2 regions of the Faecalibacterium sp. 3 genome follow, and region 2 is predicted to be linked to the other one. Evidence: predicted binding sites of a transcription regulator. Region 2 holds the regulator's gene; the other holds the start of a gene.
The links. The regulator Rex, encoded in region 2, represses fermentation and respiration genes when NADH is low (regulators of the CRP and FNR family bind a similar motif). The targets are predictions, from matches to a motif close to ATTGTTAANNNNTTAACAAT.
Positions count from the first base shown of each region.

Region 1: the regulator Rex is predicted to act here: its motif matches at 10,875-10,894, upstream of coaD (pantetheine-phosphate adenylyltransferase).

Region 1 covers NZ_JBLWFN010000001.1:1,883,968-1,899,184, reverse strand. The annotation lists gene dnaG (DNA primase) at 1-226, opposite strand, end outside; gene ACNSPV_RS09035 (deoxyguanosinetriphosphate triphosphohydrolase) at 253-1,251, opposite strand; gene ACNSPV_RS09030 (IMPACT family protein) at 1,425-2,045, opposite strand; gene ACNSPV_RS09025 (CAP domain-containing protein) at 2,243-3,187, opposite strand; gene acrA (acryloyl-CoA reductase electron transfer subunit beta) at 3,941-5,035, opposite strand; gene acrB (acryloyl-CoA reductase electron transfer subunit gamma) at 5,057-5,851, opposite strand; gene ACNSPV_RS09010 (acyl-CoA dehydrogenase family protein) at 5,869-7,044, opposite strand; gene ACNSPV_RS09005 (3-hydroxyacyl-CoA dehydrogenase family protein) at 7,149-8,021, opposite strand; gene ACNSPV_RS09000 (enoyl-CoA hydratase-related protein) at 8,064-8,849, opposite strand; gene ACNSPV_RS08995 (acetyl-CoA C-acetyltransferase) at 8,970-10,187, opposite strand; gene coaD (pantetheine-phosphate adenylyltransferase) at 10,266-10,772, opposite strand; gene ACNSPV_RS08985 (butyryl-CoA:acetate CoA-transferase) at 11,285-12,631, shown strand; gene ACNSPV_RS08980 (AI-2E family transporter) at 12,682-13,929, shown strand; gene ACNSPV_RS08975 (radical SAM protein) at 14,014-15,217, opposite strand, start outside.
Region 2 covers NZ_JBLWFN010000001.1:872,970-888,186, forward strand. The annotation lists gene ACNSPV_RS04040 (carbohydrate ABC transporter permease) at 1-764, opposite strand, end outside; gene ACNSPV_RS04045 (carbohydrate ABC transporter permease) at 775-1,704, opposite strand; gene ACNSPV_RS04050 (ABC transporter substrate-binding protein) at 1,909-3,291, opposite strand; gene ACNSPV_RS04055 (thymidine kinase) at 3,892-4,506, opposite strand; gene ACNSPV_RS04060 (redox-sensing transcriptional repressor Rex) at 4,807-5,448, opposite strand; gene ACNSPV_RS04065 (ClpP family protease) at 5,710-6,390, shown strand; gene ACNSPV_RS04070 (DNA translocase FtsK) at 6,727-9,630, shown strand; gene ACNSPV_RS04075 (YgiQ family radical SAM protein) at 9,822-11,888, shown strand; gene ACNSPV_RS04080 (ComEC/Rec2 family competence protein) at 11,861-13,003, shown strand; tRNA gene ACNSPV_RS04085 (tRNA-Pro) at 13,083-13,155, opposite strand; gene ACNSPV_RS04090 (YitT family protein) at 13,269-14,153, opposite strand; gene ACNSPV_RS04095 (glutamine--tRNA ligase/YqeY domain fusion protein) at 14,381-15,217, shown strand, end outside.

The DNA of each region.
Region 1 (15,217 bases), 1.0 Mb from region 2:
TGTTGATCTTTCTGACAAAGCTGATGGCATCGCCTGCCGCCTGACAGCCAAAGCAGTAGAAGCTCTGGGTGTCCGGGTAGACATAGAAGGAGGGCGTTTTCTCGCTGTGGAAGGGACACAGACCGCCGTACAGCCGCCCTTTGCGCTTGAGCTGCACATAGCTGCCCACCAGCTCTACAATGTCGGTGCGGCGGGTCAGTTCCTCAATGTATTCGTGTGGGATCATGGATCTTTCAAACAACCTTTCAAAGTTTACAACACATGCCATTTCTGCGGCACAAAAATTTCCTCAAAGGTCCGGATGGCAAATTCATCGCTCATGCCGCTGATGTAATCGGTGACGGCACGCTCTCTGCCCTCCTGATAGGCCAGCTGGACATAAAAGTTGGACATCTGATCGATGTGGCTCAGGTAGTACTCATACAGCTCTTCGATCACCTTGCCCACCTTCTGCTCCTCCCGCTTGGCGCTCCGGTCCACATACACCGTAGCGTACATGAAGTCGCGCAACGCGAGGAAAGCCTCGTTTTCCTCTGTGCCCACCTTCACATCGCCTTCGCTGTTGGCCAGAATGCTGTTGATCATTGTGGTGATGCGGGCAGATTTGGTCCTGCCCAGCACAGCCGTGCACTCTTTGGGCAGAATATCCGGGTCCAGCACCCCGGCACGAACGGCATCCTCGATATCATGGTTCACAAAGGCGATCTGGTCGGCCATGCGCACGATGCGTCCCTCCGGCGTTGCCGCCCATGTCCCCTTGGTGTGGGTCACGATGCCGTTGCGCACCTCCCATGTCAGGTTCAGGCCCTTTCCGTCCTTTTCCAGCCTGTCCACCACACGCAGGCTCTGCATATAGTGCTTGAAGCCATCCGGGCAGAGCTTGTTCAACGCCTGCTCACCCGCATGGCCAAAAGGCGTATGCCCCAGATCATGGGCCAGACTGATGGCCTCGGTCAGATCCTCGTTGAGCCGCAGGGCCCGGGCAATGGTACGGGCGATCTGTGAAACCTCCAGCGTATGGGTCAGCCGGGTCCGGTACAGATCTCCTTCCGGTGAGAGAAATACCTGCGTTTTCTGCTTGAGGCGGCGGAAGGCCTTGCAGTGCAGCACCCGGTCGCGGTCGCGCTGGAACACCGGCCTGATCGGGTCCTGTTCCTCCTGCACCATCCTCCCCCTGCTCTGGTCGCTGAAGGTCGCCCACGGTGCAAAGGTCATACGTTCGATCTCTTCCGTGCGCTGTCGTACATTCATACAGGATCCCCTCCTTTTTCAGCATTCCCCCTCTCTGCTTCGGCACAGCCGATCCCAATTGCTGCGCCCGCGGCAATTGTAACACACCCGGTTTGTCGAAGGGGGAAATACCCTGTCGTTTCACAAAATTTTGCCCGTTTTTTTCAAAAGTCCTCCTATGGACGCAGTTTTTATCAAAAGGGTGCGTAGAAAGGTTCCGAGACATGGACCTGTGCTCCGCCCCGGGTCAGCTCCCGCAGCTGCTCCAGCAGCGGGCCTTCCGTGTGCTCCGGCATCTGCCAGCACAGGGTCACACGATCCGTGAACTGCGGTGCGGCCTGTTTTGCTCCCGCCGCATCGATGAGCAGCGAAGCCCGCTCATACAGCGAGTAGTCCACCGTCACGCTCAGTTCCACCACACTGCGCACCGTGACCACCTCGGCGTTCTCCAATGCCCGGGCCGTGGCCGTCGTATAGGCACGCACAAGGCCGCCGGTGCCCAGCAGCACACCGCCAAAATAGCGGGTCACCACCACGATCAGATCGGTCAGACCGCTGTGCTGCAGCACTTCCAGCGCCGGGGTCCCCGCCGTTTTTGCCGGTTCGCCATCGTCCGAGTAGCGTTCCCGGTTGCCTTCCCGCAGGCGGTAGGCATATACATTGTGCCGTGCGGTCCGGTTGGCCGCACGCACCTGTTCCAGAAATGCAACGGCGGCTTCCTCACTGTCCGCAAAAGACAGGGATGCAATGAAGCGGCTCTTCTTCTCTTCGTATTCTCCTGTGGCCGTGCCACGAATCGTGCGGTAATCCTCCACGGTGGTTCCTCCTGCTTTTTATTCAGAATAAGTATAACATAAATCGGCCGTTGTGCAACCACTGCAGAACACGTTATCTGTTTCATTTCTTTCGGGTCGGATCCTCAGCTCCCCCGGCTCTTAAAAAAGACAGCAAAAAATCGGCTGAGCCCTGCGGCCCAGCCGATTTTTCTGAAGAAAGCATATGATTACGATGATTACTTGGTAAAGAGCTGGATCCACTGATGGCCCCAGGTGCTGGAGCTGTTGTAGTAGTAGCCAACACCCATTGCGCGGGCTTCCGGGTCCAGAATATTCGCACGGTGGCCTTCGGAGTTCATCCATGCCGTTACGACCTCTTCGGGAGAAACGCTGCCCCATGCGGCATTCTCACCGGAAGCAGCATCGGTCACACCGTATTCACTGAGCACGGTGTACCACTTGGAACCATTGGGGCGCACATGAGAGTTCACAGTTGCGATCTCCTCAGCACGATGCTGTGCAGCTGCAGTGAGCTTTGCGTCCCCCATGACCAGAGGCTGCAGGCCGTAGTTTGCGCGCTCTGCATTGACCAGATCCAGAACTCTCTGACGATAGTCGCTGGTGTAAGAGTTTTCGGGATAAGAGAAGATCAGCACCCAGTAGTTGTTGTAAACGCCGCCTTCATAGTGGCCCACGCTCATGGTGGTCGCATCTGCGTTCAGGATGCGCTCACGGGCAAAATCAATGTTCATCCACTGATCCACCGCTGCATCGGGGGTGGAAACGCCCGCCATGTAGTCCTCGCCACTCGACACATCTTCGATGCCATTCTCTGCGAAGACGGTAAAATCGCGCTGGCCATTGGGACGAACGTAAGAATAAGAAGAGGCCAGTTCCTTCGCACGCTCCTGAGCAGCACTGTTGTGACTGCTATCACCCAGCTGGACAGGCTTCAGGCCAGCCTTTGCGCGCTCGCTGTTCACACGGCGCAGGAACTCGTTCTGGTAAGCTTCATCCTGATGGCTCAGGAAGGAGTTTTCTTCTTCCATCACGGAAGCTGTCTCAGGCCCGGCCTGTGCAGCATTTGCGGCAACAGGCTTGAGGGATGCGGCACCAAAAACCACAGCCATGGCCATCGCAGCGGCTGCGACCTTCTTTACGATCCTCATCTCAAGTTCCATAAGACATCCTCCGTAGGTTTTTGCAACTTGTTTGCAACACTACCGTTTCACAAGTGCAACTGTTGTGCAACAATAGTATCACAAAAGTGTCTCATGGTCAAGGGATTCAGTCGTGTTTTGATGAATAATATAAAATTTTAGAACTTTTTCACCTAAAAAGCCCCTTGACGAGCACTGCAGACTCGTCTTAAATGTTGTTCTATTGTTATGCAACTGTTGCAGCGCACCCTTTTGGGAGGCTTTTTAAGGCACTTTTTGTACGGAAATTTATTTTTGCAACACGATTTTGTGACGTTTTGATCGTGTATTTCCGTTTCTTTCTTAACTCAAAGCCGTCTTTTCATGTTTCGCTGCACTTTGTGTGCACTTTCAGACGCTGTTTTTTCTTCCTCTGGCTATCCCTGCACTGCACCCGCTCTTTTGCAGCACCATCCGCAACAAAAAACAGCGCAGACGGTTCTTCCGAACCCATCTGTGCTGTCCCTCCGTACAGTTTAATACTCTAACTCTTTGCTCTGACTGAACCGAGTATTACGCAAAACGCAACAAGCCCCGCCAAAAAGGACATCGCTCAAAGAATCGCCGAACAGAGCAAAAAGGCAGGATCTCTGGCGAAGCCCTGCCTCTTGCTGTTTTGTCCACCGTCTTTTATGCGTCACCTTAGCATTTGACAAACAAAAAAGAAGAGCGGCTCCGAAGAGCCGCCCTTCCACAATTCAGGCTATGCTATTGAAAAGATCTTGCTTCAGGCGATCACTGAGCAGCCTTTGCTGCCTCGATCTGCTTGATCAGCTCGGGCACGACCTTGAACAGATCGCCCACGATGCCGTAGTCAGCCACGCCGAAGATGGGAGCACCCTCGTTCTTGTTGACAGCGATGATGCACTCGGAGTCCTGCATACCAGCAGTGTGCTGGATAGCGCCGGAAATGCCCAGAGCAACATAGATCTTGGGATGCACGGTCTTGCCGGTCTGGCCAACCTGATGGTCAGCGGTCATCCAGCCTGCATCGGTGACGGCACGGGAAGCACCCACAACGCCGCCGCCCAGAGCAGCTGCCAGCTGCTCAGCCAGCTCAATGCCCTTCTGGACATCCTTGCTGATGCCGCGGCCGACAGAGACGATCACGTCTGCGCCGATCAGATCGACCAGCTTCTCAGCGGCCTTCTCAACGCTCAGGACCTCGGTCTTGATGTCCTCAGCAGCCAGAGCGAATGCGGGCTTCACGATCTGGCAGGCATCAGCCTTGGCCTGATCGAAGGGAGCCTTCTTCATAACGCCGGGACGCACGGTGGACATCTGCGGACGGAAGCGGGGGCAGATGATGGTAGCCATCAGATGGCCGCCGAATGCGGGACGGGTCATCTTCAGGTTGCGGTCTTCCATATCGAACTTCTGCTTGGACAGGTCGATGGTGGAGCTCTCCTTCAGGAAATCGATGTACTTTGCAGTGTCGATGTCCAGATGGGTAGCATCAGCGGTCAGGCCGGTGTGCAGACGAGCTGCGCAGCGGGGGCCCAGATCGCGGCCGATGTTGGTTGCACCGATCAGCAGGACTTCGGGCTTGTACTCGTTGACCATGTCGCACACGACCTTAGCGTATGCATCGGTGGTGTAGTCCTTCAGCAGGGGGCTGTCGCAGACCATGACCTTATCGGCACCATAGCCGCCCAGCTCCTTGGCAATGCCTTCCACGTTGTCGCCCAGCAGCAGGCCGGTGACCTCGCAGCCCAGCTCATCAGCCAGCTTGCGGGCCTCGCTCACCAGCTCGAAATCAGTGGGCATCAATGCGCCCTGGCGCTGCTCGCAGAAGACCCATACGCCTTTGTATTCGTTAAAATCAGCCATTGTAATCCTATGCTCCTTTCATCAGATCAGGTGCTTCTTGGCCAGGATACCAGCCAGCTGTGCGGCAGTATCGTCGCCCTTGAGCATGGTGCCTGCGCCCTTCTGCGGAGGAGTGAAGGACTTAAAGACGTTCGTCGGAGAACCCTTCAGACCAATGGTATCGACCTCGATCAGCGGATCGTCCTTCAGTGCGTTGTAATCGAACACTTCCATCGGCTTGTCGTAGCAGGTGAAGATGCCGTTCACGCTCATGTAACGGGGCTGGTTCAGCTCCTTGATGCAGGTCAGCAGGCAGGGAGTCTGCACCTTGACCATCATGTAGCCGTCCTCCAGCATACGCTTCACGGTCAGGGTGTTGCCATCCTTCTGGATGTCAGCCACATAGGTGACCTGAGGCAGGTGCAGCTTCTCAGCGATCTGAGGACCGACCTGAGCGGTATCACCATCGATTGCCTGACGGCCGCAGAACACAACGTCCTCGGGGCCGACACCGATCTTGTTGACGGCAGCAGCCAGGATCTGGCTGGTTGCGAAGGTATCGGAACCGCCGAACTCACGGCCGGAGACCAGAACAGCCTTATCTGCACCGCAGGCCAGCAGCTCACGCAGCATGCCTTCTGCCGGCGGGGGACCCATGGTAACAACAACGACTTCGCAGCCGGTAGCGTCCTTGAGCTTCAGAGCAGCCTCCAGAGCATTCAGGTCATCAGGGTTGGTGATGGTAGCCATCGAAGCACGGTCCAGAGTGCCATCGGGCTTGACGGACACCTTGCCGGAGGTATCAGGAACCTGCTTTACACAAACAATTGCTTTCATTGTAACTCTTGCCTCCCTTACTTCAGCAGCGCGCCGGAAATGACCATCATCTGCACTTCGCTGGTGCCCTCGTAGATCTCAGTGATCTTGGCATCACGCATCATGCGCTCGATGGGATAGTCACGGGTGTAGCCGTAACCGCCGAACAGCTGCAGGCAGCGGCGGGTCACATCGCTTGCGGTACGGGCTGCGATCAGCTTTGCCTGAGCAGCCTCGACGCTGTAACGGACCTTCTTGCCATCCATTGCTTCCTGCTTCTTCAGAGCAGCAGCGTAGACCAGATACTTTGCAGCCTCAACGCGTGCCTTCATCTCAGCCAGCTCGAACTGGGTGTTCTGGAATGCGGAAATGCTGCGGCCGAACTGCTTGCGCTCCTTGACGTAAGCAACGGTCTCTTCCAAAGCGCCCTCGGCGATGCCCAGAGCCTGAGAAGCAATGCCGATACGGCCACCGTCCAGAGTAGCCATAGCCAGCTGGAAGCCGCGGCCACGCACACCCAGCATACGGTCAGCAGGGATGCGGCAGTCCTCGAAAATCAGCTCGCAGGTGGAAGAACCGCGGATGCCCATCTTGTCCTCAGCCTTACCGACGGAGAAGCCCGGGTCGGTACGCTCCACGATAAAGGCGGAGCACTGCTTGGTGGGACGGCCCTTCTTGTCGGGCACGATATCGGTGACAGCAATAACGATAAAGACGTTTGCGTAGCCGGCGTTGGTGATGAAGATCTTGGAACCGTTCAGGATCCAATCACCGGTCTCGGGGTCCTGCTTTGCAAAGGTCTGCTGGCCCTGTGCGTCGGTGCCGGCACCCGGCTCAGTCAGGCCGAAAGCACCCAGCCACTCACCGCTGCACAGCTTGGGCAGATACTTTGCCTTCTGCTCGGGAGTACCATTTTCATAAATAGGAGCAGCACACAGGCTGGTGTGAGCAGAGACGATGACACCGGTGGTGCCGCAGACCTTGCTCAGCTCTTCCACTGCCATGACGTAGGACAGCACATCGCCGCCTGCACCGCCGACCTCAGTCGGGAAATAAATGCCCATCATGCCGAGCTTGCCCATCTTTTCGACGGTTTCTTTGGGGAAGTACTCTTCCGCATCAACCTTCTTTGCCAGGGGCTTGACTTCGTTCTCAGCAAACTCACGGTACATTTTCTGTACCATCTGCTGCTGCTTGGACAGAGTAAAATCCATCGCTATATCCTCCTAACGGGTCTTTTTCATTTACCGGAATTGCCCGGTGCAAACAAATTCCTCCCGGCCGTGTTTCCATAGTCGGGAGAAACGTTTATCAGAATTTACAGCTGGTCAACAGGGGTCTTGGTGCGGTCTGCGTTGTAAACGTAGAAGCCCTTGCCGCTCTTGCAGCCCAGGTTGCCGCCGCGGACCATCTTACGGATCAGCGGGCATGCACGGTACTTGCTGTCGCCGGTCTCCTTGTACAGCACGTCCATGATAGCCAGGCAGATATCCAGGCCGATGAAGTCGCCCAGCTCCAGGGGTCCCATGGGGTGGTTGGCACCCAGCTTCATGGCAGTGTCAATGCCGGCGATATCGGAAACGCCTTCCATCTTGATGAAGGCTGCTTCGTTGATCATGGGGATCAGGATGCGGTTGACGACGAAGCCTGCAGCCTCGTTGACCTGAACCGGCTGCTTGCCGATGGCAACAGAGATCTCCTTGATCTTCTCAACGGTCTCAGCGGGAGTGTTGCAGCCTGCGATGACCTCGATCAGCTTCATGCGGTCTGCGGGGTTGAAGAAGTGCATGCCAACCAGCGGACGGCTAACGCCCTTGCCGATCTCGGTGATGGACAGAGAAGAAGTGTTGGAAGCGAAGATGCACTCAGGCTTGCAGATCTTATCCAGCTCACCGAAGGTGGTCTGCTTGACCTTCATATCCTCAAAAGCAGCCTCAACGACCAGATCGCAGTCAGCGCACAGGTCTTCCTTCAGGCCCGGGGTGATGGCAGCAACGATAGCGTCTGCCTTTTCCTGCGTCATCTTTCCCTTGGCAACCAGCTTCTCGTAGCCCTTCTTGATCTTTGCCAGACCATTCTCGGCCCACTCCTGCTTGATGTCGCACAGAGCAACGGTGTTGCCCTCAACCTGTGCAAATGCCTTTGCGATGCCCTGGCCCATGGTGCCAGCGCCGATAACACCGATCTTCATAGGAAACCTCTCCTTTAATATCAAAAATTATGTAGTAATGGATTAGTTGTTGGTGAATACTGCCTTGGGCTTCGGCTTCTCACGGGACAGGAAGCAGCTCATGCCCTCCACCTGATCGTGGGTCTCGAAGCAGTCGCCGAACAGCTTTTCCTCGACCTCAACAGCCTTCTCGATGGGCAGGCTGATGCCGCCGTTGATTGCCTTCTTGCAGTTGCGTACAGCGATGGGTGCGTTCTTTGCGATCTTGCCGGCCAGCTTCAGCACGTTCTCCATCAGCTCAGCCTGCGGATACACAGCGTTCACCAGACCAATGCGCAGAGCCTCGTCTGCCTTGATGTTCAGAGCAGAGTAGACCAGCTGCTTTGCCATGCCCATGCCGACCAGACGTGCCAGACGCTGGGTGCCGCCGAAGCCCGGGGTGATGCCCAGACCAACTTCAGGCTGACCAAACACAGCGTTGTCAGAGCAGATGCGGATATCGCAGCTCATTGCCAGCTCGTTGCCGCCGCCCAGTGCAAAGCCGTTCACGGCTGCAATGACGGGGATGGGGAAGCTCTCGATCATCAGGAACACATCATTGCCCAGCTTGCCGAAGGCCTCGCCCTCTGCCTTGGTCATGGTGCTCATGGAACCGATATCAGCGCCTGCCACGAAGCTCTTGTCGCCTTCGCCGGTCAGAACGATGCAGCGGACAGTCTCCTGATCCACAGCCTCAAATGCAGCCTTCAGGTCTGCCAGAACTTCGGGGTTCAGGGCATTCAGTGCCTTGGGACGGTCGATGGTGATGATCTCAACTGCGCCCTGCACCTCGGTTTTTACAAATGCCATTGTGAAAACCTCCTATTCAAATCTTATCAGTTATCATAAACAGCCCCCGGGCCAGAGCAGGCTCTCCGGTTCCTCCCCTGCCCGGGTCTGTCATTCAGTCAGGCTCTCCAGTAATGGAGCTTAGTCCATCTCAACGATGGTAGCGCAGCCCATGCCGCCGCCGATGCACAGGGTAGCCAGGCCCTTGTGTGCGCCGCGATGCTTCATAGCATACAGCAGGGTGACCAGGATACGAGCGCCGGAAGCGCCGACCGGGTGGCCCAGAGCAATTGCGCCGCCGTTGACGTTCACCTTGCTCATATCAAAGTTCAGAGCCTGGCTGACAGCCACAGACTGAGCAGCAAATGCCTCGTTGGCCTCGATCAGATCCATGTCAGCAACGCTCATGCCGGTCTTAGCCATGACCTTCTTGGTAGCAGCGATGGGGCCCAGACCCATGACTTCGGGCTCAACGCCTGCCAGAGCACCAGCCACCCAAGTAGCCAGAGGCTTCACGCCCAGCTCCTTTGCCTTCTCCTCGCTCATGATGACCAGAGCAGCAGCGCCGTCATTGATGGCGGAAGAGTTGCCGGCGGTCACAATGCCGTCCTTGGTGAAAGCGGGCTTCAGCTTTGCCAGCACTTCAGGAGCGCTCAGACGGGGGCCTTCATCGGTATCGAACACGGTGTCGCCCTTCTTGCCCTTGATCACAACGGGAACGATCTCGTCCTTGAAAGCGCCGTCCTTGATGGCCTTGTCAGCCTTCAGCTGGCTGTTGTATGAGAACTCGTCCAGCATCTCACGGGTGATGGGGCTGTAGCCGTACTTCTTCTGATAGGTCTCGTTGGTGCAGACGTTCTCAGCGGTCATACCCATGTGCTTGTTGAAGCCGCAGGCATCCCACAGAGCATCGTTGACCATGGTATCCACGATCTCGCTCTTGCCCATAGGAGCGCCCATGCGGTAGCCGTAACGAGCCTTCTGCAGTGCGAAGGGAGCCATGTCCATGTTCTCCATGCCGCCTGCGACCACGATATCAGCATCGCCTGCCTCGATCATCTGAGCAGCCATATTGACGCAGTTCAGACCGGAGCCACACACCACGTTGACGGTGACAGCCGGGGTCTCGATGGGCAGACCAGCCTTCAGAGCAGCCTGACGTGCAACGTTCTGGCCCAGACCAGCCTGAATGACACAGCCCATGTAAACATGATCGACCTGCTCAGGTGCGACGTTTGCACGGTTCAGGGCTTCCTTGATGACAATGGAGCCCAGCTCAACTGCGGGAACGTTTGCCAGAGTGCCGCCGAACTTGCCAATAGCGGTACGGCATGCAGATGCGATAACGATCTTTTTCATGTGAATAGCCTCCTGAATTGTGTATGTGTTGCTTTTCGATTGCCTTTTTATCAAAACGCCCTTGGGCATTTCTGCAAATTATTTTTCAGGGTCTTTTCCCTGCCGGATCAGCGCATACTTTTCGTTGACCGCCTTTTCCACATTGGGGGTAACGAACTTGCCGATGTCGCTGCCGTAATACGCTGCCTCCTTCACGATCGTAGAAGAAAGGTAGCTCCACTTGATGCTGGTGGCAAGGAACATGGTCTCAATGCCGGGCATCAGTGCGTGATTGGTCTGCGCAAGCTGGATCTCGTTTTCAAAGTCCGTCACAGCCCGCAGTCCCCGTACCATCACCGATGCGTGCCGCTTCTTGGCGAACTCTACGGTCAGGCCGTCGAAGCTCTCCACCGAAACATTCTGGATGCCTTTGCAGCACTCCTTGAGCAGCTCTACGCGCTCTTCTACGGTGAAGAGCGGATTCTTTGCGCTGTTGTTGAGCACTGCCACAATCAAATGATCGTTGATCTTTGCTGCGCGCTTGATGATATCAAGGTGTCCTTTTGTGACCGGGTCGAACGAACCGGGATAAACTGCTGTTGCCATCGTCTGGTGTCCTCCTTGAGCGCTGTGAAAAGCGCGTTTTGGTTCTGCCATGATAGCACTTTCCAGTCTTGGGTGCAAGATTTTGTGCAAGCTGTACGTTTTATCGTTAAAATTTAAACAATCAACGCTGTGCCACATCGCGGCAACTTGCTACGCTATAAGTAAATCACATCGTCAAAATTTTATCAAGTCCTTTTGCAAAGATTTTTGGTTTCACCGCACCAAACAATCCTCCGAAATTGCTCTAAATTTTGTAAATATTGACAGTCAGCCAAAATTTTCACGATAAACTATTGATTCTGCACATTGTTAATGTTATAACTAAGTTGTGCAGGTCTGCCGACCTGTCCGGCAGCTTTCCCTGTTGTCTGTCAGGATACCACACGGCTATGTCAGAGTTGTGTGCAAACTACCAAAAACCGGTAAATAACCTGCAAAGATCTGTCCGTGCAGGAAGTGTAAATGATAAATTTACAATTCCTTTATGTTATTATAGGAGAGGATGGTTTATAATGGATTTTACGGAACTGTATGCTCAGAAAAAAATGACCGCCGCTCAGGCTGCCGCACTGGTCAAAAGCGGTGACTGGGTGGACTACGGCTGGGCAGTGAACACCCCCGTGGCGGTGGATGCCGAGCTTGCAAAGCGTCTGCCGGAGCTGGAGGGCGTCAACTTCCGCGGCGGCATCCTGATGTGGGTGCCCGCGATCTTCCAGATCGACGACCCCGCCGCACACATGACCTGGAACAGCTGGCACATGGGCGGCATTGAGCGCAAGGCCATTGCACAGGGGTTCTCCTTTTACTCCCCCATCCGTTATTCCGAGCTGCCCCGCTACTACCGTGAGAGCCCGGACCCGCTGGATGTGGCCGTGTTCCAGGTGACCCCCATGGACGAGCACGGCTATTTCAACTTCGGCCCCAGTGCATCTCATCTGGGCGCTGTGTGCGAAAAAGCCAAGAAGATCATTGTTGAAGTCAACAAGAACATGCCCCGCTGCCTTGGCGGCATGGAGAACTGCATCCACATTTCTCAGGTCACCGGCATCGTGGAAGGCGAGAATCCTCCCATTGGCCAGATGGCCGCTCCCGGTGCTGCTACCGAAGTGGATCTGAAGGTCGCCAACCTGATCGTTCCGCAGATCCCCAACGGTGCCTGCCTGCAGCTGGGCATCGGCGGTATGCCCAATGCCATCGGCAGCCTGATTGCACAGAGCGACCTGAAGGATCTGGGCGTGCACACCGAAATGTATGTGGACGCCTTTGTGGATATCGCCAAGGCCGGCAAGATCACCGGTGCATGCAAGCAGCTGGACAAGGGCCGTCAGGTCTACGCCTTCGGTGCCGGCACCCAGAAAATGTACGATTACCTGAACGATAACCCGGAGTGCATGTCTGCACCCGTGGACTACACCAACGATATCCGCAGCATCTCCGCACTGGATAACTTTATTTCCATCAACAACGCTGTGGACATCGACCTGTTCGGTCAGGTGAACGCCGAGACTGCAGGCCTCAAGCACATCTCCGGTGCCGGCGGTCAGCTGGATTTCGTTCTGGGCGCATACCTTTCCAAGGGCGGCAAGAGCTTTATCTGCCTGTCCTCTACCTTCTTTAATAAGAAGACCGGCCAGCTTGAGAGCCGCATCCGTCCCACTCTGGAAAACGGCAGCATCGTCACCGATACTCGTGCCAACATCCACTACCTGTGCACCGAGTACGGCTGCGTGAACCTGAAGGGCCTGACCACCTGGGAAAAAGCTGAGGCCCTGATCAACGTTGCACATCCCGACTTCCGCGAAGACCTTATCAAGGAAGCCGAAAAGATGCATATCTGGCGCAGGAGCAACAAAATCTAACATGTGTCGTGGGTATTCCTGCTGCCTGCGGCAGGAATGGAGTTTATCACATGATGGACAAAAAGCCGCACATCAAGCCCTATCTTTACGGGATGCTGGCCGGGTTCGGAGCAATCTCCCTGAGCATCATCTTTTTCTTCCTGATCTACCGCTTTGACGGTTTTGGCAACGCGATCTCGACCCTGACCGGCATTCTGATGCCGTTCATCTACGGTGCCGTCATCGCCTACCTGCTCAAGCCCGTATGCAACACCATCGAGAGCTTTCTGCGCCGCTTCATTCCGGAAAAGATGCATGGTCTGGTCAATGTGCTGTCTATTACACTGACCATCCTGTTCGGTCTGCTCCTCATCTACGCTTTGTGTATGATGATCATTCCGCAGCTCATCACCAGCGTGACCACCCTGTACTACACTGCACAGCGCAACCTTGCAAAGTTCGTGCAGTGGGCGAATCATGTGGAGTTCATTGAAAACAACCAGCAGATCATGAACATGCTCAACTCTGCTTATGCCACCATCAGCACCAATTTCGATGATCTGATCAAGACCCGGCTCCTGCCCTCCATGCAGAACATCGTCAGCGGTGCCGCCATTGGTGTGCTGAACATTGTAACGGTAGCCAAGAATCTGGTCATCGGCATCATCGTGGCCGTGTACATGCTGGCCAGCCGCAAGCGCTTTGTGCAGCAGGGCAAGCTGGTGCTCTACAGCATCTTCAAGCCCCGCTGGGCAGAGCTCATCAAGGAAGAAGCGAAGTATGCCGATAAGATGTTCGGCGGCTTCATCAACGGCAAGATCATGGATTCCGCCATCATCGGCGTGCTGTGCTATATCGGCTGTCTGATCTTCAAATTTCCCAGTGCACTGCTGGTGTCGGTCATCATCGGTGTGACCAATGTCATCCCCTTCTTTGGCCCGTTCATCGGTGCGGTTCCGGCCACCCTGCTCATTCTCATCCAGAACCCCATCAAGGCACTGTGGTTCGTGCTGTTCGTGCTGGTCCTGCAGCAGCTGGACGGCAATGTGATCGGCCCCAAGATCCTGGGCAACACCACCGGTCTTTCCAGCTTCTGGGTCCTGTTCGCCATCCTGCTGTTCGGCGGTCTGTGGGGCTTTGTGGGCATGATTGTGGGTGTACCGCTGTTTGCTGTCATCTATGACATCATCAAAAAGCTGGTCATCCACGGCTTGAAGCGCAATGCAGAGCTCGACATGCTTCAGACCTACCACGACAATTTCGGTGACCCGGAGGACGATGCTTCGCCTGCCCCGGAACCGTCTGCCGAAAAGCAATAAGCATCTCCCCTGCCCTGTATCACAAAGGCCCTGCGTTCTTTCGAACGCAGGGCCTTTGCTTTTTATGATGATGTTTGCCGAAGATTACTTTTCAATGGGCTGTGAGGGCTTCCAATCCTTGTAGTTCTCGTAGCGGCTTTCGCGGATCCTGGTGTGGGACCAGATCTCGTCCGCAGTGGGCTGCCAGTTGGCGGCGTAGCTCTTGCACTTCTCGCACAGGTGCTCCACGCTTTCCGGGGACTGCAGGTCGGTGCTGTGGGCACCGGTCTCGTGCACCATCTTCTGCAGCAGCTCGGGGTTTTCCAGCATCGGGCAGGGACGCAGATGGTTCTTGTTGAAGGGCTGGCCGTTGTGATAAGCCATGAACAGCGGGCTGTGCAGAATTTCAAGAATGCTCTGGTCGTGGATATTGGCATTGGAGTAGTGGATGAATACACAGGGCTCTGCATCACCGGCCGAGTTGATGTGGAAGTAGTTGCGGCCGCCGGCAATACAGCCGCCCACAAACTCACCGTCGTTCTGGAAGTCCATGGGGTAGAACGGGATATCGCAGGCCTCCGAGCGCAGATAGCGGATGCGGTCGATCATATATTTGCGCTGCTCCGGGGTAGGCATCAGCTCCGGTGCTGCCTCGTTGCCCACGGGCATGTAGTGGAAGTAGAAGCCGAAGTGTGCACCCTTCTCGCACAGGAAACGCATGAACTCGTCGTTGGTGACAGCTTCGATGTTATCACGGGTATAGCAGATGGATGTGCCAAAGATGATGCCGTACTTCTTCAGCAGATCCATCGCGTTCATGACAGCGGCATAGTGCCCCTCGCCACGGCGGGCATCGTTGGTCTCCGGGGTGCCCTCGATGGACAGCATGAAGGCAATGTTACCCAGACGCACCACCTCTTTGCAGAAGGGCTCATCGATGAGGGTGGAGTTGGTGTAGATGGCAAACTGCACATCATTGTGCTTCTCCGCCAGCTTCAGGATATCGGCCTTGCGCACCAGCGGCTCGCCGCCGGTCAGCATGTACAGGTATACGCCCAGCTCCTTGCCCTCGGTAACGATCTTGTCCATATCCTCAAAGCTGAGGTTGTTCTTGTTGCCATACTCGCCAGCCCAGCAGCCCACGCAATGCATGTTGCAGGCAGAAGTGGGGTCGAACAGGATCAGCCACGGAATGTTGCACTGGTACTTCACGCGGTTTTCGCGGATGGTCTTGGTGCCGCGGAAGAAGGCTTCATAGCCCAGATTCAGCGCCATAGTGCGGGCCACGTTGGGGTCGGTCTGATCCAGC
Region 2 (15,217 bases):
AGAGCAAGGATCTTGTTCCAGGCGAAACCGGTATCACCGTCCATGGACAGCTTGACGAACAGGGACATGGGATACTTGCCGGGGGTGCTGACGTAAAGCAGCGGGCCCATGAAGTCGTTGCAGCTCCACATGAACTGGAACAGTGCGCAGGACACCAGAGCGGGGCCCAGCATGGGCACGATGACCTTGTACAGGGTCTGGAAGGAGGAGCAGCCGTCGATGGCGGCAGCTTCGTCCAGATCACGGGGGACATTGCGCATGAACTGCACCAGCTGGTAGACGAAGTAGGTCTCGGTCGCAAATGCGCAGTGCACCCAGATGGCCAGATAGAAGGGGCTGTCCAGCCAGCCGAACTTGTTGTACAGCAGGTACTGCGGCACGTTCAGAACGACCTGCGGCAGGAACAGGGTGGCCAGCATGATGTTGAACATCAGCTTACGGCCGGGGAAATCGAAGCGGCCAAAGCCGTAGGCAGCCACACAGGCGGAGACCACCGTGCAGATCACCTTGGGGATAACGTAGCTGTAGGTGTTCAGCATGGCCTGCAGGATGTTGATGGAACCGCCAAAGTTGTTCAGAGCGCCGCGGTAGCCATCCAGAGTGGGGTGCTTGATCCACAGGCTGATGCCTGCAAAGATCTCGCTGTTGTCCTTAAAGGTAGCGCTGATCATCCACAGCAGAGGATAGATCATGATGACGCCGACCAGGATCAGGACGAAATACTTGAAGAAGGTCGCGATTTTGTTCGATGCTTTCATTCCCATACTGGTCACCTTACCTTTCGTCAGAGTAGTAGACCCACTTCTTCTGGCTGGTGAATGCAATGATCGTCAGGATGCAGACGATGATGAACATGATCCATGCCAGAGCGGATGCCATACCCATGTCATAAGACTTGAATGCGTAGTTGTAAACCAGCAGAGAGATCAGCGTGGTGGAACCACGGGGGCCGCCGTTGGTGATGATGTACGGGCCATTGAACTCCTGGAAAGCCTGGCAGATCTGAGTGACCAGGTTGTAGAAGATGATGGGGGTGATCATCGGAACGGTGATGGAGAAGAACTGACGCCACTTGCCGGCACCATCAATGGTGGCAGCCTCGTACAGGTCGGCAGGCACACCCTTCAGAGCAGCCAGGAACAGCACCATGGCAGAACCAAACTGCCAGATGCGCAAGAAGCAGATGATCCACAGCGCGTAGCTGGGGTCAGACAGCCACTCGGGGCCCTGCACCAGACCAAAGGTGACAGCGCGCAGAACGGTGTTGAGCAGGCCGTCCACACTGAACACAGCCTTCCACAGAACGGCGATAGCAACAGAGCCGCCCAGAATGGAGGGGATGTAGTACACAGTACGGAACAGGTTGACGCATGCGATCTTGAAGTTCAGGATGTATGCGATGAACAGCGCAAAGACCAGCTTCAGCGGCACGGTGATGAAAGCGTACTTGAAGGTGATGATCAGCGCCTTGGTGATCTTGGTGGTGGTAAAGGCCGTGATGTAGTTGGCCAGACCAACGAACTTGGTGCCGCTCTCGAAGAAGTTCATATCGGTGAAGCTGTAGTACAGCGACTGACCGAAGGGAACTGCCTTAAAGACGACGAAGCCGATGATCCAGGGGATCAGATAAAACAGGCCCTGATATTTGTCCAGCCACTTCTGGAACGGGGTGCGCCCGACGGCGGGTGCATTGCTTTCTTTCATCTGGGAAATCCTCCTTTTTAAGGAATTTCGGAGCATGAGACGGACGAAGGGGTAACAGACTGGATACAGCTTTGTCAAGATTTTGTAATATATCTCTGACAAAAAAGGGGCATCTGCCGGTCGGGCGGCAGGTGCCCCTCAGGTTCAGTCAAAGGGTGCCCTTTTCTGTGCGTGACCGCACACGGCGGCACTCAAAAATGGAACTTAGCCGATGGTGTAGCCAACAGACTCCATGCCGTCCAGCAGGGTGTCAACAACGTCTGCGCCGGCAACGCCGTCGTAGTCAACGGTATCGAACACTTCCTGATAGATGCCGGTGCCGGAAGCCTTCAGGTCGTTGTTCTCGAACAGGGGATCCAGCTTGTTGGTGGTGAAAGCCATGACCTTGGCGTTTGCCTCAGCCACCAGATCCTTGACAGCGCCGGCAGCCTGAGCAGCAGCCAGACCAGCCTTGGAAGCGGGGATGCCGCACTCAGAACCCATGATGGAAGCGCCCTTCTCCTCGTTCAGCAGGAAGTTGATCAGGGTAGCAGCCTCGGCAACGCACTTGCTGGTCTTGGTGATGGCCAGACCCATGGAGACCTTGGAGAAGCCGCCGTTGTTGTCGCCGAACTTGATCTCTTCGCCAACGGTGAAGCCGTCCTTGTTGGCGTCATCCAGAGCGGAGGAGTACTTGGAAGCAGCGGAATCCCACTCGAAGATGCCTGCGATCTTACCGGTGATCCACTCGTTGGACTGGTGGGTAGCGGTATCGGAGTTTGCAGAGTAGTAGGTCTTCAGGTTCATCATGACGTGGCCGTCCACCAGGCTCTTGATGAAGTCGATGCCCTCAGCGATCTCGTCCTCGGTGTAGTTCAGGGTAGAGGTGACGGGGTCAGCCCAGTCCTTGCCGTACTTGGACTCGAGGTAGAAGACCATCAGGATCATACGGTCGTATGCGCCCAGGTGCATGGGGTAGTAATCGTCGCCCAGCTTCTCCTTGAATGCCTTGCCGGCAGCCATCAGATCATCCAGAGACTTGGGAACTTCGGTGATGCCAGCCTTGTTGAAGGTGGTCATGTTCCAGAAGAAGATACGGCCGGTCATGGAAACGGGCACGCACTGCTGGCTGTTTGCAACGTAGCAGGCGTCCATGGCAGCGTCATCCCACTGGGTCAGATCCAGGAACTTGGAAACAGTGTTCAGGTCCACGAACTTGCTGCCGTCGGCAGAGTAGTTGTACAGCCAGTTCCAGTTCACCTGGCACACATCCTGTGCGTTGCCTGCGATGAAGGCAGCTGCCATCTTCTCTTCCCAGCCGGACCATGCGGCGAAGGTGGGCTCGATGGTGATGTTGGTGTGCTCAGCCTGGAACTCCTTGATGGCGTTCTGGTAAGCCTCGTGACGGCTGTCGCCGCCCCACCAGCTGATGGTCATGGAAACAGGGCCGTCAGACAGTGCCAGGCTCTCGTCTGCAGAAGCAGCGGGAGCGGTGGAAGCAGCAGAGCTGGATGCAGCAGAGTTGCCGCCGCAGGCAGCCAGAAGGCCGGCAGCGCCCACAGCGCCGGTGACCTTCATGAAATCACGACGAGAAATTGCCTTGCTCATTTTCGTTCTCCTCCTAAATACAGAAAACATCATCTCGAACGGGGGTTCTGCACATACCCCGTTGTATACAATTATGATAACAAAACAACAGCCAAAAAGAAAGACGCAAATTGCAGATATCTAAACAAAAAACGTACAAATATTGCTCTTGTTTTCGCGCAAGAATTGACGCCTTCGCTGAAATGAATAAACTTGGCTCGAAAAACTGTGCAACATGTATACTTCGCTATTTTGCATAGAAAACTGGGATGCATCATAGGAGGAACGTCGAATTTTGCAATAATTTTGTAAACATTCCGTTTCAGAACGTAGAATCGTTGCATACATTGTGGACGAACAACAGCTTAAAAAGCCCGGATGAGAGCCTTTAAACTGATATATCAATAGCGCAAAAAATGTTCACTCTGATATATCAATTGTTTGCGGCGGTCCCCCGGCACCGGTCTGCGGGCATGGAAATCGGTGCTTCTTCGTCCTTTTGGGGGGTGAAAAAGCGCCGACAGCGACATATTTTGCGCTGTTGCGTGGACTGCGCCCGTAGGCCGGAGATAAAAAGAAAGGCTGCCGTGTCGTTGGACACAGCAGCCTTGTATACAAGTTTTAATCAGCCTGCGAAGCAGCTTTTTCGGCGTAGAACGCGCGCTTTGCCTTGAAATAGCACTGGGGGCACATGCTCACGTACTGCACATCGTTTTCCAGATCGATGGCCACCTGCTCGCCCTCAAAGACGAATCTGCCGTTCACCTTGCGGCAGTTGCAGATGGCCTTGCGGCCGCAGGTGCAGATGGTTTTCATTTCCTCGATGGTGTGGGCCAGCTCCAGCAGCCGGGTGGAGCCGGGGAAGCCCTTGAGGGAGAAATCTGCCCGCAGGCCGTAACAGATCACCGGGATGTTCAGGTCCACCGTGACCATGAACAGCTGCTCGGCCTGCTCCGGGGTGAAGAACTGGCTCTCGTCGCACAGCACGCAGGCAAGGGCAGCGGTGCTGTTGGCCTGACGCACCGCCTCGAACACATCCGTTTCCGGCGGGATCAGCAGATCGGCCTTGCGGCGGACGCCCAGACGGCTGACCAGCTCACCGCCGCCCTTGGTATCCACCTGCGGCTTGAGGATCAGCACCCGCATCCCCTGCTCCTCGTAGTTGTGGGCCACCTGCATCAGGGCGGTGCTCTTGCCGCTGTTCATCGCGCCGTAACGGAAATACAGTTTTGCCATTTGAAAAACTCTCCTTACAGAAAGAACCCTCTCAGCCAAATCCTGACGGCTTTGCCAGATTCCCCCTTTTGTCACTGCGCGACATCTTCCCCCGGAGCGGGGGAAGTCTTTCCTCGAAGGGGGAGCTTTTCTGCATCTTCCGGGCAGGCTGTCCTTCGCCGGAGAAGCAGAAACTTTCCCGTCCCCACTCATAAAGCTCCCCTTTTGGGGGAGCTGTCGAGCGTATGCGAGACTGAGAGGGTTCGGCGGCATCTCAGGCTTTGACTGAGAGGGTTCTCTTATTACTTATAATAGGTACGTTCAGTCCTGATTGCGCAGGCGGTAGCCCAGACTCATCAGGCTGTCGCCCAGATGGACGTTCTCCACCACCACATCGGGGTACGACACCGAAAGGTCATAGTGGGAGAAATTCCAGAAGCCCTCGATACCCAGATCCACCAGACGGCCGCTGACCTGCTCCGCACCGTCCCGGGGCACACAGAGCACTGCGACCTTGGGGTGATGCTCGGCACAGAAAGACTCCAGCTCGTCGATATGGCGGATCTGGATGCCGCTGATCTCCTTGCCTACCTCGCTCTGTGCCACATCAAAGGCGGCGATCAGGCGGTAGCCGTTGGTATCGGTGGTGATAAAGCGGCTCACTGCCTTGCCCAGACGGCCGCAGCCGATCAGGATGGTGGGCAGGCGGTCGCCGTTGCCGAACAGCAGGCCTTCCAGAATGGAGAGCAGGTTTTCCACCGAGTAGCCGATGCCCTGCCGGCCATTCACATCGCCGATGCAGTTGAAGTCCTGTCGTACCTGCGAAGCAGTGGTGCCCATCTGAGCAGCCAGCTCGCGGGAGGAAATGCTGTTGATGCCGTCTTCCTGCAGAGAGCGCAGATAGCGGTAATATTTGGGAAGACGCTTGATAACGGGAAGCGAAGCCTTTGCAGGGGTGCTCATAGAATACTTTCTCCTTTCGCTCTATCGCAGTACTTGCCGCAGCTGCCTGCTTTACAGATGCGGCGCAGAGAAACCCCGATCCGTTTACGGGTTCATATTGCAGATATTACAGTCAATTATTTAAAGTATACAGCACTGATGGAGAATGTCAAATCATTCTCAAAAAAATTTTATGAAATGTTACCGTTTTTTTGCTGCGGCGGGTCTGTATAGCCCGGCACAGGCCGGGGAATGCTGACAAAAAACGCAGGAGGAAAGCATATGAACGATGAAACGCAGCAGACCGACGCAGGTCGGCTGGAAAAAGAAGAGATCGAGGATCTGGGCACGGTCACGCTGGCCCGCGGCGGGCATGTCATCCACTGCCTGACCGTCATCGGACAGATCGAAGGCCATTCGGAAGCGCCGCAGGGCCAGAAGACCACGAAGTACGAGCATGTCATCCCTCAGCTGGTGGCCGCGCAGGAGGACCCCCGCATCGAGGGCCTGCTGGTGCTGCTGAACACGGTGGGCGGGGATGTGGAAGCGGGCCTTGCGCTGGCGGAGCTGATCGCCAGCGTGTCCAAACCCAGCGCGACGCTGGTGCTGGGCGGCGGACACTCCATCGGCATCCCGCTTGCCGTCAGCGCCCGGCGCAGCTTCATCGTGCCCACAGCCACCATGACCGTGCACCCGGTGCGGCATTCCGGCGTCATTCTGGGGGTGCCGCAGACCATGCGCAGCTTTGAGCAGATGCAGCAGCGCATCACCGGCTTTGTGGCGGCCCACAGCGGCATGACCGAAAAGCGCTACACTGACCTGATGCTCCACACCGGCGAGCTGGTGATGGACATGGGCACCGTGCTGGACGGACGCCGGGCCGTGAAGGAAAAGCTCATCGACGAGCTGGGCGGGCTTTCGGATGCACTGGCGTGGCTGTATAAAGAAATCGAAAAAGAGTAAGAAGACAGGACGGCAGATAGTTTCTCCAGCGAATGTCCCGGGGGTGGGACCCTGCTGCCGCAGGCAGTAGGGCGGGACTGGAGTCTTGCAACAGCGACGACCGCTGCCCGCGGCAGAAAACAGGGAGAAGCTGTTGGGGCAGCGGCCAGCAAGACGCAAGCGATAGCGAAGCGGATGCTGGGTGCCGCAACCCGTCGCTGTTCGCGGAGAAAGCTATCTGCTGGCCTGCCGGGCTGAAGAAATTTGTACAACAATAGGTTTGCCATTTTCTTCCCTGCGTGGTACAATAATAAAATCAAATAGTGTGTCTACTACAAATGTGGGGAACAGAGAAGAATGGCGACAAGAAAACGTAAAACGACAACACGGCGCACATCATCGCGCAAAAAGCGCGCCGAACAGCGGCTCCCGGCAGGGCTTGGCACCCTGTTCGCAGGCCTTTTGCTGGTGGTGCTGGCCTTTGTGGAGGGAGATTCGGCATGGAAGGCCCTGCACGATGTGCTGTTCGGACTTTTTGGCTGCGGCAGCTTTGTGCTGGGCGCAGCCGTGTGCTGCCTTGCCGTGCAGTATACCCGGGGCGAAGACCTTCTGCCCCCGATCTTCAAACTGATTTTGGGGCTGGTGTTTGCCTGCGGGACCGTGATCGTTTTTTCGGATATCCAGCCGCAGGGGCTGTCTGCGTTCCAGATGACTGCCGCCTGCTATGCCAACGGCGTGAATGCATGGCTGGGCGGCGGCGCGCTGGGCGCACTGCTGGGCGGCAATCTGCTGCTGCTCTGCGGCAGACCGGCGGCAAACCTGATCATGGCGGTGCTGGCGCTCTGCGTCAGTCTGTACATTTTTGACCTGACCCCGGCAGAGGTCTGGCAGTGGCTGTGCGCCGCATTCGGCGGGGTGCACGCAAAGGGCGCCGCCCTTGCCCGGCAGAGCGCGGAGCGCCGTGCGGAACGTGCGGCCGCCCGGGCGGCAGAGGCCGAGGAGGCCGAGGAGGAAGCCGAAGACGAATATGAAGAAGAGGAGCCGGAGGACGAACCGGCCGGCCCTGCATTCCATATCGGTGTGCCGGACTGGCTGAACGGCATCCGGCATTGGGGCCACAAGGTGACCGAAGAGATGGAAGCGGAGGAGCCGGAGGCAGCCCCGCAGCCGGAGCCGCCCGCAGACACTTCCGGTCAGCCGCTTGCCCAGCCGGAGCCTGCCGCCCCGGCCATCACGCCGGTGCAGGTACGGGTATCCCGGCCCCGGGCTTCCTTTGACGTAGACCTTGGCCCCGACCACACTGAGGTAAAGGAGGGCGGCAGCGAGCCCATCGAGCCGCTCATCGTGGGCCCGGGCGGTACCTTTGGGCAGAACCCGCTGCGCCCGGCCCCCAAACCTGCCCCGCAGCCCATCGTGGCAGATGCGGTGGAAACGGATGCGTCCGACTTCTTTGCAAAGGCCGCACAGCCGGTGCAGCCTGCGGCAGAAAGCTTTGATACACCGGTGATGCCCACCGTCCCGCCGGAAGCTCCGGCAGCGGCCATCACGCCGGAAATGCCTGCGGCGCCCATCCAGCCCGCCGTGCCGACAGCACCCGCCCGTGTCAGTGCAGAAAACGCGGCGGCCATGCGCAGCGCACCGGATGAGGACGGCTGGATCAGCATTACCGCTGAACCGGTGGAGGAAAAGGACATCAGCACGCTGGTGGCAGCGGCAATGGAAAAGCCCGCCGCCTCCGAGCAGGCCGCGGCAGCGGCCCCTGTGGACGAGACCGAACCGGTGGATACCTATCAGTACCAGTACCCGCCCATCGAGCTGTTTGAAAAATCGCAGGACGAGACCGACCCCGGTGCGCAGGAAGAGCTCAAGGCCAATGCCCAGAAGCTGGTGGACACGCTGGAAAGCTTTGGCGTGCGCACCCGTGTGCTGGACATCTCCCGGGGTCCCTCCGTCACCCGGTACGAGGTGCAGCCCATGGCGGGCGTCAAGATCAGCCGCATCACCTCGCTGGCGGACGATATCGCACTGAACCTTGCGGTGGCGGACGTGCGCATGGAAGCGCCCATTCCCGGCAAGCCCGCCGTCGGCATCGAGGTGCCCAACCACAAAAAGACCCCGGTGTATATCCGCAGCGTGTTCGAGAGCCAGAGCTTTTTGCGCATGACCTCACCGTTGGGCATCGCGCTGGGCAAGGACATTGCCGGTGTGGCGCAGGTGGCAGACCTGTGCAAGATGCCCCATCTGCTGATCGCGGGCAGCACCGGCAGCGGCAAATCGGTGTGCGTGAACAGCATCATCATGAGCCTGCTGTTCCGCTCCAGCCCGGAGGACGTGAAGCTGCTGCTGATCGACCCCAAGGTGGTGGAGCTGGCCGAGTACAACGGCATTCCCCATCTGCTGATGCCGGTGGTCACCGAGCCGAAAAAGGCCGCCGGTGCGCTGGGCAGCGCCGTGCAGGAGATGGAGCGCCGCTACCGCCTGTTTGCGGAGAACAATGTGCGTGACATCAAGTCCTTCAACAAGCTGGCCGCAGAACGGCCGGAGCTGGAAAAGATGCCCTACATCGCCATTATCATCGACGAGCTGGCCGACCTGATGATGGTGGTGGGCAAGGATGTGGAGGACTCCATCTGCCGCATCGCCCAGAAGGCCCGCGCGGCCGGCATGCACCTGATCGTGGCCACCCAGCGCCCCAGCGTGGACGTCATCACTGGCCTGATCAAGGCCAACATCCCCAGCCGCATCGCATTTGCGGTGTCCAGTCAGGTGGACAGCCGCACCATTCTGGACGGCTCCGGTGCCGAAAAACTGCTGGGCATGGGCGATATGCTGTTCATGCCGGTGGGTGCGCCCAAGCCCACCCGTATTCAGGGCACCTTTGTGCGGGATGAGGAGATCAGCCGTGTGCTGGACTTCATCAAGCAGAGCGGCACCGTGCAGTACGATGAAGCCATGATCGAGGCCATGGAAAAGCATGCCATTCAGGACGGCAAAAAGGGCAGCAGCGGCGCGGATGCGGACGAAGAGCCGGACAGCGACCCCATGTTCAAGCAGGCCGTGGAGGTGGTCATCGATGCCGGTCAGGCCTCCACCAGCCTTTTGCAGCGCCGCTGCAAGCTGGGCTACGCCCGCGCGGCCCGCATCATGGACGAAATGGAGCAGAAAGGCGTCATTGGCCCCTACGAGGGTGCCAAGCCCCGTGCAGTGCTCATCAGCCGCCAGCAGTGGCTGGAGATGCAGATGAACCAGCCGGAGGAATGAAAAACAAAAGAGCGCTCGCCCTCTCAGGCCGCTTCGCGTCCAGCTCTCCCAAAGGGAGAGCCTCTGGCGAAACCGGAAACTTTGCATGGACTGCCAAGGCCTCTCCCTTTGGGAGAGGTGGCAATGCGCAAGCATTGACGGAGAGGGCGAGGATGCTGCCCGTGTTCAACCAAGAATGAGGATATTAGCAAATGGACAACTCTTCCCCTAAGATCTACACCGAATTTCTTCCCATCAGCCGGGCCGATATGGAGGCCCGCGGGTGGGAGCAGCTGGACTTTGTGGTGGTGGGCGGCGACGCCTATGTGGACCACCCCAGCTTTGGCACCGCCATCATCAGCCGTCTGCTGGAAGCCGAGGGCTATAAGATCGGCGTGCTGGCCCAGCCCCGCTACACCGACTGTGAGGACTTCAAGCGGTTCGGCAAGCCCAAGTATGGCTTTTTCATCGGCGGCGGCAACGTGGACAGCATGGTCAGCCACTATTCCGTGGCAAAGATCCCCCGCGCCGAGGACGAATACTCTCCCGGCGGCAAGGGCGGTGCACGCCCGGACCGCAGCGCCACCGTGTACACCCGCCTTGCCAAGCAGGCCTATCCCGACCTGCCGGTGATCCTGGGCGGTCTGGAAGCGTCCCTGCGCCGCTTTGCCCACTACGACTACTGGCTGGACACCGTGCTGCCCAGCATTGCCGAGGACTCCGGCGCGGACATCATCAGCTTTGGCATGGGCGAGCACCAGACCGTGGAGATCGCCCGCCGCCTTGCCGCCGGGGAGCCGGTGGAAAGCATCACGGACGTGGACGGCACCTGTTACATGACCGACTTCGACCATCTGCCCGAACGCTACGTGGAGTGCGCAGGCTTTAAAAAGGTGGCGTCGGATAAGACGGCGTATGCCAAGGCCTGCCGCATCCAGATGGACAATCAGGACGTGGTCAGCGGCCAGATCATCGTGCAGAAGCAGAGCGAGAAGTATCTGGTGCAGAACATCCCCGCAAAGCCGCTGGTGCGCGGGGAACTGGACAAGGTCTATGCCCTGCCCTACACCCGCCGGTATCACCCCATCTACGAGAGCATGGGCGGTGTGCCCGCCATCCGGGAGGTGCAGTTCTCCATCATCCAGAACCGCGGCTGCTTCGGCGGCTGCAACTTCTGCGCCATCCAGCTGCATCAGGGCCGCCGTGTCACCAGCCGCAGCGCGGACAGCATCGTGGCAGAAGCGGAGCGCATGACCCACGAGCCGGATTTCAAGGGCTACATCCACGATGTAGGCGGCCCCACCGCAAACTTCCGCTTCCCCTCCTGCCGGGAGCAGATGCTGCGGGGCATGTGCACCGGCGGCAAGCACTGTCTTGCCCCCACCACCTGCTCCCACATGATCGTGGACCACAGCGATTATCTGAAGATCCTGCGCCGGGTGCGGGAGCTGCCGGGCGTGAAAAAGGTGTTCATCCGCAGCGGCATCCGGTTCGACTACCTGATGGCCGACCCGGACGACACCTTCTTCAAGGAGCTGGTGGAGTACCATGTGTCCGGCCAGCTGAAGGTGGCTCCGGAGCACTGTGCGCCCAATACGCTGGCCTACATGGGCAAGCCGCCCATCGAGACCTTCAACAAGTTCAAGGATAAGTTCTATGAGCTGAGCAAAAAGGCGGGCAAAAAGCAGTATCTTGTTCCCTACCTGATGTCCAGCCACCCGGGCAGCACCCTCAAGGATGCGGTCTATCTGGCGGAATATCTCTACAAAAACCACATGCGCCCGGAGCAGGTGCAGGACTTCTACCCCACCCCCGGCACCGTGAGCACCTGCATGTTCTACACCGGTCTGGACCCCTACACCCTGAAGCCGGTGTTCGTGGAAAAGACCCCCGAGGGCAAGGCACTGCAGCGAGCGCTGCTGCAGTACTACGAGCCCCGCAACGCCGAGAAGGTGGTCAAGGCACTGAAGATGACCCACCGGGAGGACCTGATCCCCCTGCTGGTGCCCGCCGCAGGCCGCCGCGCCATGCAGCGCTCTGCCCGCCGGGCCGAAGCCGCCGATGTGACCATCCACAATGACGGCACCTATACGGTGCGCCCGAACCAGAAGGGCCATAACGGCAAGCCTGCCCACGGCCAGAGCCGCGGCGCTGGACCGGCAGGCCGTGCGCCCAGCCCCGGCGCACGCTTTGCGCCCCATTCGGCACCTGCGCACAAGCCCAAAAACAATCAACAGAAAGAGAACGCAACGTGGAAAACTGGAAAGAAGAAAAAGTGACCCCGCATAAAAAAAGCCTGTGGCAGCGCCTTGCTGCGCTGGCCGCTGCCGCCGCGCTGGTACTGAGTCTTGCGGGCTGCAGCATGCCATCCGTTCCGGGTGGAAGCGCCGATGTGGTGCCGAACCCGTCCTCTGCCGCTGCGACGGTGGACACGGTGGATGCACCGCTGGAGGTGCATTTTATCGATGTCGGTCAGGCGCTGAGCGTGCTGGTGGAGTGTGACGGACAGTTCATGCTCTACGACGGCGGCAATGTGGACGACGGCAGTCTGGTGGTGTCCTACCTGCAGAGTCAGGGGGTGGAGCAGCTGGAATATGTGTTCTGCTCCCATGCCCATGAAGATCATGTGGGCGGTCTGGCTGCGGCGCTGGCCTACTTCCCGGCGTACCATGTGTACAGCCCGGTGACCGATGCCTCCACCAAGTGCTTTCAGGATTTTGTCAAGTACACCCAACAGCAGGGCCTGCAGGTAGAGGTGCCTGCCGTGGGCACCATGTGGCCGCTGGGCGGCGCCACCGTGACCATGCTGGGGCCGGTGGCACAATACAGCGACACCAACGATACCTCCCTCGTGCTGCGCATCGACTACGGCTCCACCAGCTTCCTGCTGACCGGCGACATGGAAAAGACGGCGGAGACCGACCTTGTGAACAGCGGTGCCAACCTCAGGGCCGATGTTCTTCAGGTGGGCCACCACGGTTCCAGCACCTCCACCAGCTACCTCTTCCTGAATGCGGTGCTGCCGGAAATGGGCGTCATCTCCTGCGGTGTGAACAACAAGTACGGCCACCCCCACGAGGAGACCCTGAGCATCCTGCGGGACGCCGGGGTGGATGTCTACCGCACCGACCTGCAGGGCACCATCACCATTGGTTCGGACGGCCAGAACTACACCGTGGGCACCGAGCACTTTGCGGCAGATTCCGCACTGAACCCCACCGACCCAGCGGCATCCAGCACAGCCCAGCAGACCTACATCGGCAATGTGAACAGCAAAAAGTTCCACCTGCCCAGCTGCCCGAACCTGCCGGCAGAGAAGAATCAGGTCCTGTTCTCCAGCTACGAGGAAGCCGTGGAAGCAGGCTATACGCCCTGCTCCAGCTGCATCAAATAAACTCGTCAGATCTGACGAGACAAAGAAAAACCCACGGAAAGACGAATTTTGCAACGTCAGACCGTGGGTTTTATTCATATCGGAGTGGCGAGACTCGAACTCGCGGCCTCCTGCTCCCAAAGCAGGCGCGCTACCAACTGCGCAACACCCCGGCATCCGGCGGCACTGCTGCACCGCCGGGATATAGTATATCGTTTTTTTGGCCGTTCGTCAATACGGCATTGTGCACCAATGGGGCAAAAACGGGCAGATCCTGCGCCTTCCCTTAATTAAAGGAGCGGAAGCCCTTGCCGATGATCTCGCTGGAGTTGACGATGGTGATAAAGCTCCGGGGATCGTTCTCGCGCAGGAAGTTGCGCAGCTGCAGTGCCTGACGGCGGGTCAGCACCGTGACCAGAACGCTGAGCTCGTGGTGGGTGTAGGCACCGTAGGCCTTTTCCACGGTAGCAGAGCGGTTCATTTCCTTGATGATGAAGTCCAGAATGGGCTGCGGGTTGGCCGTCACGATGGTGCACACCTTGCGCAGGCGGATGTTCTCGATGGCACCATCCACCACAAAGCTCTTGCCGATCAGGCCGAGGATACAGTACAGGCCGGTGCCCATACCAAACCGCCATGCCGCCGCCAGCACGATGAGGATATCGCTGACCATCAGGGCCTTGCCGATCTCCATAGAGGTATATTTTGCCAGGATCAGGGCCACAATATCCGTACCGCCAGTGGATGCGCCAATGTCGAACACGATGGCCGCGCCAAGCGCCGGCAGGAACACTGCGAACACCAGATCCAGCATGGCGTCACCGCTCATGGAAACGTTGACGGGATAGAGCCACTCGCACACCGACACGAAAAAGGACAGCGCAAAGGAAGAGTAGATCGTCCAGCCCATGGTCTTGATGCCCAGAAAGACGAAGCCCAGCACCACCAGGATCAGGTTGATGATCCACATGAAGCCGCCCACGTTGATCCGGGGGAACAGGTCTGCCAGCAGAATGGACAGGCCCGAGGTGCCGCCAAATGCAAAATGGTTGGGATTTTTAAAGTATACGATGCCGACCGCAGTCAGGATCAGGCCAAGGTTCAGCTCACAAAAGAAATTTAAATTCTTCAGCATATTTTTCCAGCTGAACACTTCTTTTAAACTGTTCATGGGGTTCCTCCTATTATAAACACGGCAAAATCCGCCTTACACCATGCAAAAATATACTCTCCTTCTCTGCCGGTGTCAAGGGATAGGACAAAAGTTGTGGAAAATAGGTATTTCTTTCTCCATGGGGAGCCTTTTATCGCTTTCTCTTGAAGAAATCGGCAGAATAGTGTATTATATAGTATTATGGAATATGTAGGCACTTTGTGCCTTTGACAGGGGGAAAACATATGGCAGATAAAAACTTTCTGACCGACATCATCGACGCCGATCTGGCCGAGGGCAAGATCCGCGAGATCCATACCCGCTTCCCGCCCGAGCCCAACGGCTACCTGCACATCGGCAGTGCCAAGGCCATCTATATCAACTGGTCCATTGCAAACCAGTATGGCGGCAAGTTCAACCTGCGTCTGGACGACACCAACCCCGCCCGCGAGGGTGAGGAGTACGTCAACAGCATCATCGAGGATCTGCACTGGCTGGGTGCCGACCCCAACGGCGGCATCTTCTACGGCAGCGACTACTTTGATAAATGCTACGAGTATGCCGAAAAGCTCATCATGGAGGGCAAGGCCTACGTGGACGACCTGACCCGCGACGAAATGCGCGAGTACCGCGGTGCCGACGCCGGCAAGCCCAGCCGTCCTTCTCCGTGGCGTGACCGCACCCCGGAAGAGAACCTGGATCTGTTCCGCCGGATGCGTGCCGGTGAGTTCCAGGAGGGCGAAAAGACCCTGCGTGCCAAGATCGATCTGGCCAGCCCCAACATGAATATGCGCGACCCGGCCATCTACCGCATCAAGTACGCCGAGCATCACCGTCAGGGCAGCAAGTGGTGCATCTACCCGATGTACGACTTCGCACACCCCATTCAGGACGCCATTGAGGGCATCACCCACAGCATGTGCAGTCTGGAGTTCGAGAACCACCGTCCGCTGTACAACTGGGTCATCGAGAACATCTTCGGCACCGCCTTTCCCAAACAGCGCGAGTTTGCACGCCTGAACATGACCAACACCGTCATGAGCAAGCGCTACCTGCGTGAGCTGGTGGAAATGGGCATCGTG